3 regions of the Enterobacter sp. TMH.L2 genome follow, and region 2 is predicted to be linked to each of the others. Evidence: predicted binding sites of a transcription regulator. Region 2 holds the regulator's gene; each other region holds the start of a gene.
What was found. The regulator PurR, encoded in region 2, represses purine synthesis genes. The targets are predictions, from matches to a motif close to CANGCAAACGTTTGCNTG.

Region 1: a site for PurR is predicted at 1,750-1,767, ahead of ACREYP_RS15140 (amino acid aminotransferase). Genes of this name have one in related genera too.
Region 3: a site for PurR is predicted at 1,628-1,645, ahead of purH (bifunctional phosphoribosylaminoimidazolecarboxamide formyltransferase/IMP cyclohydrolase). Genes of this name have one in related genera too.

The regions. Positions count from the first base shown of each region.
Region 1 covers NZ_CP193791.1:3,128,697-3,131,807, reverse strand. The annotation lists gene ACREYP_RS15145 (MBL fold metallo-hydrolase) at 1-441, shown strand, start outside; gene ACREYP_RS15140 (amino acid aminotransferase) at 499-1,689, opposite strand; gene ompF (porin OmpF) at 1,875-2,978, opposite strand.
Region 2 covers NZ_CP193791.1:2,728,245-2,731,355, reverse strand. The annotation lists gene punR (DNA-binding transcriptional activator PunR) at 1-899, shown strand, start outside; gene purR (HTH-type transcriptional repressor PurR) at 896-1,921, opposite strand; gene cydH (cytochrome bd-I oxidase subunit CydH) at 2,214-2,303, shown strand; gene sodB (superoxide dismutase [Fe]) at 2,386-2,967, opposite strand.
Region 3 covers NZ_CP193791.1:4,395,507-4,398,617, forward strand. The annotation lists rRNA gene ACREYP_RS21040 (16S ribosomal RNA) at 1-1,189, opposite strand, end outside; gene purH (bifunctional phosphoribosylaminoimidazolecarboxamide formyltransferase/IMP cyclohydrolase) at 1,808-3,111, shown strand, end outside.

The sequences.
Region 1 (3,111 bases), 400 kb from region 2:
GCACATTACGGCGTGCCCGTTGTGGGGCCGGAAAAAGAAGATGAGTTCTGGCTGCAGGGACTGCCGCAGCAAAGCCGGATGTTTGGCCTCGACGAGTGTCAGCCTTTGACGCCGGACCGCTGGTTAAACGAAGGGGAATGTGTTTCCGTAGGGAATGTAACTTTACAGGTGTTGCATTGTCCGGGGCATACGCCTGGCCATATCGTTTTCTTCGATGCGGCCTCTCGTTTACTGGTTTCGGGCGATGTTATCTTTAAAGGCGGAGTGGGGCGCAGCGATTTCCCGCGTGGTGACCATGCGGCGTTGATTGATTCGATCAAACGTAAGCTGCTGCCGCTGGGGGATGATGTGACCTTTATTCCCGGCCACGGCCCAATGTCTACGCTGGGTTACGAGCGCCTGCATAATCCGTTTTTGCAGGATGAGCAGCCGGTCTGGTAAAACGGGTTTCAAATAAAAAAAGAGCCGCTTATGCGGCTCTTTTGCTATGCGTGGCTATTACAGCACGGCAACGATGGCTTCGCACAGCGGCGCCATGTTATCCGGCGTCATGCCCGCCACGTTAACACGGCCAGATGCGACGGCGTAAACGCCGAACTCTTCACGCAGGCGGAGAACCTGTTCTTTGGTCAGGCCGCTGAACGAGAACATCCCGTTCTGGTTAATGATGAAGCTGAAGTCGCGGTTGGCGCCTTTCTCCTGCAGGGTATTCACAAACAGCTGACGCATGCGGTGAATACGCTGACGCATATCGGTCAACTCTTGTTCCCACATGGTACGCAGCGCATCGTTGCTCAGAATAGTCGCCACAACGGAGGCACCGTGTGCCGGTGGGTTGGAGTAGTTGGCACGAATAACCGATTTCACCTGGCTGAATGAACGGTCAGCGGTGTCGGCATCGGCGGCAACCAGTGTGAAAGCACCCACGCGTTCGTTATACAAACCGAAGTTCTTGGAGTAGGAGCTGGCCACCAGCAGTTCTTTGTGGCCGGCAGCGAAAAGACGCAGGCCTTCGGCATCTTCTTCCAGACCACGAGCAAAGCCCTGGTAAGCAAAGTCAAACAGCGGCAGCCAGCCTTTGGCCAGCGACATCTCCGCCAGCGTTTTCCACTGTTCGGCGGTAGGATCGATCCCGGTTGGGTTATGGCAGCAGCCGTGGAACAGCACCACGTCACCGGCTTCCGCCGCCTGCAGGCTGGCCATCAGGCCATCAAAGTCCAGGCTGTGATTTTCCGCATCGTAATAGGCGTACTCTTTCACTTCCAGGCCAGCGGCGTTAAACACGCTTTTGTGGTTAGGCCAGCTTGGGTTACTCACCCAGACGCGTTTTGCTGAGGTGTTTTTCGCCAGGAAATCAGCGGCAACGCGCAGCGCACCGGTCCCGCCTGGGGTTTGCGCCGTACGGGCGCGTTTGTCGGCAATAAGCGCGTTGTTTTTGCCGAACAGCAGCTCTTGCGTGCAGCGGCCAAACTCTGGAATACCATCAATGCCCAGATAGTTTTTGGTGGTCTCATTTTCCAGCAGATAAAGTTCAGCTTTCTTCACGCTGGTCAGGACAGGGGTTTTACCGGTCTCGTCCTTATAGACCCCGATGCCGAGGTTAATTTTGGTTGGACGGTCGTCGGCGCGAAACAGGTCAGCCAGACCAAGTATAGGATCGGCAGGGGCAGCGGTAATGTTCTCAAACATGACGGGTTCCATTAGTGATATCGGGGGAAATCGCTTTCAGGTTAACTGCTGTTTTACGAATTGCCAACCGTTTGCGACAAAAAGAGACGGTTAGCGATAACATCGGGTTTATTCTACTTTTTTGCCACAAAAAAACAGGGCCGAAGCCCTGTTTTTAAACATTTCAGACAAACAAATGGCTGAAATTAGAACTGGTAAACAATACCAACCGCAACGGTGTCGTCGTAACCTACACCCAGCTTGTTGTTTTTGTCGAGCTGGTTGATCTGGTAGTCAACGTAGGTAGACATGTTTTTGTTGAAGTAGTAGGTTGCGCCGATATCAATGTAGTTGATGTAGTCTTCGCTGCCGATACCTTCAACATCTTTCGCTTTAGATTTGTAGTAAGCGATGGATGGACGCAGGCCGAAATCGAACTGGTACTGTGCCACAACGGAGAAGTCCTGAGTTTTGTTCAGGTAGCCTTTTGTGCCGTTGATTTTCAGGCGAGTTGCGTTGTGGGTTTCACCGTACAGCGCGGCCAGGTAGATGTTGTTTGCGTCATATTTCAGACCGGTTGCCCACTGCTCAGCTTTACCGTTGCCGTTGCCGTATTTCAGATTGTTCTGCGTTGCCAGACGGTTAGCCGCGCCGTATGCGCCGACAACACCGAAACCATCAGCGGTGTAGCTTGCGGAGGTCGCCCAGCCGTCACCGTTTGAACGGATGATATCGTCAGCGCTGTTGTTTCCACGATCGTTTTTACCCAGGTACTGAACGCCGAAGTCCAGACCGTCAACCAGGCCGAAGAAGCTGTGGTTACGGTAAGTGGCCAGGCCACCGTTACGGCTGGAGAAGAAGTTGTCGCTATTGGCGGTATCACCACCAAATTCTGGCAGCATATCGGTCACGCCGATTGCATCGTAAACCAGGCCATAGTTACGACCGTAGTCGAAGGAGCCTGCGTCACCGAATTTCAGACCAGCGAAGGCCAGACGAGTTTTGTTGTCAGCCTGAGAGTCAGTACCGCCTTCAGAGTTGTGGCCGCTGAAGTTATATTCCCACTGGCCGTAGCCGGTCAGCTGGCTGTTGATCTGGGTTTCGCCTTTGAAGCCCAGACGAGCGTAAGTCTGGTCACCATTGCCATTTGGGCTATGTGCGCCATTGTCTTTAGCGAAATAGTGCAGACCTACCGCTTTACCGTACAGATCAACTTTGTTGCCGTCTTTGTTGTAGATTTCTGCAGCGTTAGCTGCACCGGCTACCAGCAGAGCAGGGATAACCACTGCCAGAATATTGCGCTTCATCATTATTTATTACCCTCATTGTGGTTTTTATGGACACCTGCCACTGCCGTCAATAATTCTTTACGGAACTATTGATGATAGTTTGGTGTCTTTCTGTATCTGTCAGGCATCTTTCCATCCATGAAACCGTTTCGCT
Region 2 (3,111 bases):
CGCGAAACGGCAGCTTTAGCGGTGCAGCCCAGGAGCTTCATCGCGTGCCTTCTGCCATTAGCTACACGGTGCGTCAGCTTGAAGAGTGGCTGGCCGTGCCGCTGTTTGAACGGCGTCATCGGGACGTTGAGCTGACCGCCGCCGGGGCGTTTTTTCTCAAAGAAGGTCGGTCTGTTATCAAAAAAATGATGGCAACGCGCCAGCAGTGCCAGCAGATAGCCAACGGCTGGCGTGGGCACCTGTCCATTGCGGTAGACAATATCGTTAAACCTGAGCGTACTCGCCAGCTGGTGCTGGATTTTTATCGTCATTTCCCGGATATCGAGTTAAGGGTTTCCCAGGAAGTGTTCAACGGCGTGTGGGATGCGCTTGCCGACGGGCGAGTTGAGGCGGCGATTGGCGCCACGCAGGCTATCCCGGTCGGGGGGCGTTACGCATTTCGGGACATGGGGGCGCTAAGCTGGCGCTGCGTGGTTTCCGCTGACCATCCGCTTGCGAAACGGGAAGGTATTATTCTGGATGATGACATCCGTCCCTGGCCATCCCTTGTGCTGGAAGACACATCCCGTTCGTTACCCAAGCGCATTACCTGGCTGCTGGACAACCAACGCCGCGTGGTGGTGCCGGACTGGGCGTCGGGGGCGGATTGCCTGACGGCGGGATTATGCATTGGTATGGTGCCGACGCACATTGCCCAGCCGTGGCTCGTCAGGGGCGACTGGAAAGAGCTGATGCTGGAGAATCCATTCCCGGACGCGGCCTGCTGCTTAACCTGGCGGCAGGACGATGCTTCGCCCGCTTTGAGCTGGCTGCTGGACTATTTGGGTGACAGTGAGACGATGAATCAGGAGTGGCTGCAGGAGCCGGGTAACACATTCCCGGCCCCCGAAGAGGCTTAGCGGCGGTAATCGCGGAACGGACCGTCGGCCACCGAGCGGCGTTCAATCAGACGAGGATGGACTTCAATCGTCTGCGACTCTTCGCGCTTATTAATGATGCGGTCGAGCAGCATGTTAAACGCCGTTTCGCCCAGGCGCTCTTTCGGCTGGTGGATTGTGGTCAGCGCCGGAGAGAAATAGCGGGCGTTGCGCACGTTGTCATAGCCGATGATAGAAATGTCCTGCGGCACGCGCAGCCCCATTTCGTCTGCGGCGCAAATTGCACCCATCGCCATAATATCGCCGCCGCAGAAAACGGCGGTAGGGCGATGCGGCTGGTTAAGCAGTTGCTGCATGGCGCGATAACCAGACTCTGGTTCGAAATCACCCTGAACCACCCAGTTATCTGGCACTTTGATATTGGCTTCTTCAAGTGCCTTCAGGAACCCTGCATGGCGGCCGCCGCCGGTATTTCGCTCCAGCTGACCCGGAATAGCACCGATATCGCGATGGCCACGTTCAATCAGGTAGCGGCCCGCAAGGTAGCCGCCGTGGAAGGCATTATCGACCACGGAATCGGTAAAGTCCGCACGAGCTTCGCCCCAGTCCATCACCACCATCGGAATATGGCGGTACTCTTCCAGGGTTGAAAGCAGCGTCTCAGGGTATTCGGAACACATGACCAGCAGCCCATCCACGCGTTTTTGCGCCATCATGGACAGGTATGCACGCTGCTTTTCAAAGTTGTTGTGCGCGTTGCCCAGAATCAGGGTGTAGCCCTTGGCGAAACAGCTGTTCTCAACGGATTCAATAATTTCCGCAAAATAAGGGGCTTCGCTTGAGGTAGCAAGCAGGCCGATGGATTTGGTGTGGTTGACCTTCAGGCTGCGAGCCACGGCGCTAGGCGAATAGTGCAGCTCTTTGATGGCTGCCCAGACGGCGTTGCGTGTCTCTTCCGCCACAAAACGGGTCTTGTTAATGACATGTGACACAGTGGTAGTGGAAACGTTTGCGCGCTTCGCTACGTCCTTAATCGTTGCCATTAGATGTCACTCCAGACCATATCGTAAACTCCTGATAACTCATGTGTTAAACGTTTGCCTTCGCTAACTCCTGGGGCAACACGTTGGTTCCAGGCCTGTCGGGGATGCGACATACAGCGGGAGGAGGGCGTTGCCGGGCGATACGCGGTAAATTAGCGAAGGATTTTGGCTTATCCCGGGGCAAAGTGGAAGAGGGAAAACCGATATCTGTGCAAATCCAGCAGGATTTTTATCGCTAATTGTGGGAAAATCACCCCACATACACTTTGTAGGGAAATAAAAGGAGCTTACGATGAGTACCGATCTGAAGTTTTCCGTGGTGACTACGGTTATCGTACTGAGTCTGATTGTTGCCGGGGCGCTAACCGCCGTCCTGCACTGATTTACAAAGGGCCGCTTTCGCGGCCCTTCTCGTATATAGAAGAAAAGCGTTGCTTCCCTCCTTCGTGGTTAACCGCTAAAAATCAGCCTGCCAGGTTTTGCGCAACAAATTCCCAGTTGACCAGCGCCCAGAAGTGGTCGAGATAAACCGGGCGAGCGTTGCGATAATCGATGTAGTAAGCATGTTCCCATACGTCCACGGTCAGCAGCGGTTTTGCTCCGGTTGTTAATGGGGTACCTGCGTTAGAGGTCGAGACGATAGCCAGGCTGCCGTCGCTATTTTTCACCAGCCATGTCCAGCCGGAGCCGAAGTTTTTGATGGCCGCTTCGGTGAACTGCTTTTTAAAGGCTTCCACGCTGCCAAAAGCGTGGTTGATGGCTGCCAGCACGTCACCGGTCGGCTCCCCGCCGGCATTCGGCGCCAGGCAGTGCCAGTAGAACGTATGGTTCCAGACCTGGGCCGCGTTATTGAAGATCCCGCCGTCAGATCCTGTCACGATCTCTTCCAGCGTTTTACCTTCAAACGGGCTGCCTTTGATCAGATTATTCAGGTTAGTGACGTAGGTCTGGTGGTGTTTGCCGTAATGGTATTCGAGGGTTTCGGCTGAGATATGCGGTGCCAGCGCATCTTTGGCATAGGGCAGGGCGGGTAGTTCGAACGACATGGCTTCACTCCTTGTTATTTTGCTTCACAATATAGCTACATTTTGTGTGGTCATAAGGTTAGCAAATTACGAGAGTGCAAAAAAGCGCAATGAAACAACAAAATAAAACAGCCCGTGCCGGGCTGTTAATATTTTAATCAGTCT
Region 3 (3,111 bases), 1.7 Mb from region 2:
TCATCCCCACCTTCCTCCAGTTTATCACTGGCAGTCTCCTTTGAGTTCCCGGCCGAACCGCTGGCAACAAAGGATAAGGGTTGCGCTCGTTGCGGGACTTAACCCAACATTTCACAACACGAGCTGACGACAGCCATGCAGCACCTGTCTCAGAGTTCCCGAAGGCACCAATCCATCTCTGGAAAGTTCTCTGGATGTCAAGAGTAGGTAAGGTTCTTCGCGTTGCATCGAATTAAACCACATGCTCCACCGCTTGTGCGGGCCCCCGTCAATTCATTTGAGTTTTAACCTTGCGGCCGTACTCCCCAGGCGGTCGACTTAACGCGTTAGCTCCGGAAGCCACGCCTCAAGGGCACAACCTCCAAGTCGACATCGTTTACGGCGTGGACTACCAGGGTATCTAATCCTGTTTGCTCCCCACGCTTTCGCACCTGAGCGTCAGTCTTTGTCCAGGGGGCCGCCTTCGCCACCGGTATTCCTCCAGATCTCTACGCATTTCACCGCTACACCTGGAATTCTACCCCCCTCTACAAGACTCAAGCTTGCCAGTTTCGAATGCAGTTCCCAGGTTGAGCCCGGGGATTTCACATCCGACTTAACAAACCGCCTGCGTGCGCTTTACGCCCAGTAATTCCGATTAACGCTTGCACCCTCCGTATTACCGCGGCTGCTGGCACGGAGTTAGCCGGTGCTTCTTCTGCGAGTAACGTCAATCACCAAGGTTATTAACCTTAATGCCTTCCTCCTCGCTGAAAGTACTTTACAACCCGAAGGCCTTCTTCATACACGCGGCATGGCTGCATCAGGCTTGCGCCCATTGTGCAATATTCCCCACTGCTGCCTCCCGTAGGAGTCTGGACCGTGTCTCAGTTCCAGTGTGGCTGGTCATCCTCTCAGACCAGCTAGGGATCGTCGCCTAGGTGAGCCATTACCCCACCTACTAGCTAATCCCATCTGGGTTCATCTGATGGCAAGAGGCCCGAAGGTCCCCCTCTTTGGTCTTGCGACGTTATGCGGTATTAGCTACCGTTTCCAGTAGTTATCCCCCTCCATCAGGCAGATCCCCAGACATTACTCACCCGTCCGCCGCTCGTCACCCAGGAGCAAGCTCCCTGTGCTACCGCTCGACTTGCATGTGTTAGGCCTGCCGCCAGCGTTCAATCTGAGCCATGATCAAACTCTTCAATTTAAAAGTGTTTGATGCTCAAAGAATTAAAACTGTTTATAAAATCAGTAGTCACTCTTCAAGACTTGATATTTGTTTGCATCCGAAGATGCTGAGATATCAATCCTGCGAGTGCCCACACAGATTGTCTGATAAATTGTTAAAGAGCAGTGAGTCAGTCGCTTTCGCTTGCTAACTCGAGGTGGCGTATATTACGCTTTCCTCTTTCAGAGTCAATCCTTAATTTCAGGATTTTTCACTCTCATCGCCGCCGTTACTCTGTGATGTTGTTCACATGTTCCGTGTCGATGGAGGCGCATTATAGGGAGTTCTCCCGGCGCTGCAACACTAAAATGACAGAAAAATGACTGACTGCTGCATTCCACAGCAAAACCCCGCCTTATACCCTTTTGCACACAGACTTATCCACAATCCGGATTTGAACTTAAAATTCGCGAGCGCGACGCAAACGTTTTCGCTACAATGCACCGCGATAAAATGGACACCCCCGATGGGGGCGTTAGCTGAGTTTTCGTCTCTTCTTTTCCTCAATTACCCTTTTCTGCGCCGCCAGAACTAAGGTGAAGACTAAAATTCAGCTAACGCTCTTCTATATGCGAACCAAAGCCAAGGGATAAAACCATGTCACAACGTCGTCCTGTACGCCGCGCACTGCTCAGTGTTTCTGACAAAGCCGGTATCGTCGAATTCGCTCAGGCCCTCTCCCAACGTGGAGTGGAGCTGCTGTCCACCGGCGGAACCGCCCGCCTGCTGGCAGAAGCAAACCTGCCGGTAACCGAAGTCTCCGACTACACCGGTTTCCCGGAGATGATGGACGGACGCGTCAAAACGCTGCACCCGAAAGTTCACGGCGGCATTCTGGGCCGTCGCGGTCAGGACGATGCCATCATGGCGGAGCACGCCATCTCTCCTATTGATATGGTCGTCGTTAACCTTTATCCATTTGCCCAGACCGTTGCCCGCGAAGGCTGCTCTTTAGAAGATGCCGTTGAGAACATCGACATTGGCGGGCCAACCATGGTTCGCTCCGCAGCCAAGAACCATAAAGATGTGGCGATCGTAGTAAAGAGCAGCGACTACCAGGCGATCGTTGCCGAGCTGGACGCCAACGAAGGATCCCTGACGCTGGAAACCCGTTTCGATCTGGCGATCAAAGCTTTCGAACACACTGCGGCCTACGACAGTATGATCGCTAACTACTTCGGTAGCCTGGTCCCGGCCTATCACGGCGAAAGCAAAGATCCTGCCGGGCGATTCCCACGCACGCTGAACCTGAACTTCATTAAGAAGCAGGATATGCGTTATGGCGAAAACAGCCACCAGCAGGCCGCCTTCTATATAGAAGAAGAAATCAAAGAAGCATCCGTGGCAACCGCGGCCCAGGTTCAGGGCAAAGCGCTCTCCTATAACAACATCGCGGATACCGATGCGGCGCTGGAATGCGTGAAAGAGTTCGACGAACCAGCCTGCGTTATCGTTAAACACGCCAACCCTTGCGGCGTGGCCGTCAGCGGTTCCGTACTCGAAGCCTACAATCTGGCTTATAAAACCGATCCAACCTCTGCCTTCGGCGGCATCATCGCTTTCAACCGTGAGCTGGATGCAGAAACCGCACAGGCCATTATTTCTCGCCAGTTCGTCGAGGTCATTATCGCCCCTTCCGCCAGCGAAGAAGCGCTGAAGATCACCGCGGCCAAACAGAACGTTCGCGTCCTGGTTTGCGGCCAGTGGCAGAAACGCACGGCTGGCCTCGATTTCAAACGCGTCAATGGCGGCCTACTGGTTCAGGATCGTGATTTGGGTATGGTGACAGCAGGCGATCTGCGCGTAGTCACTAAACGTCAGCCGACCGAGCAAGAACTGCATGACGCGCTGTTCTGCTGGAAAGTGGCGAAGTTCGTTAAATCCAACGCCATCGTTTATGC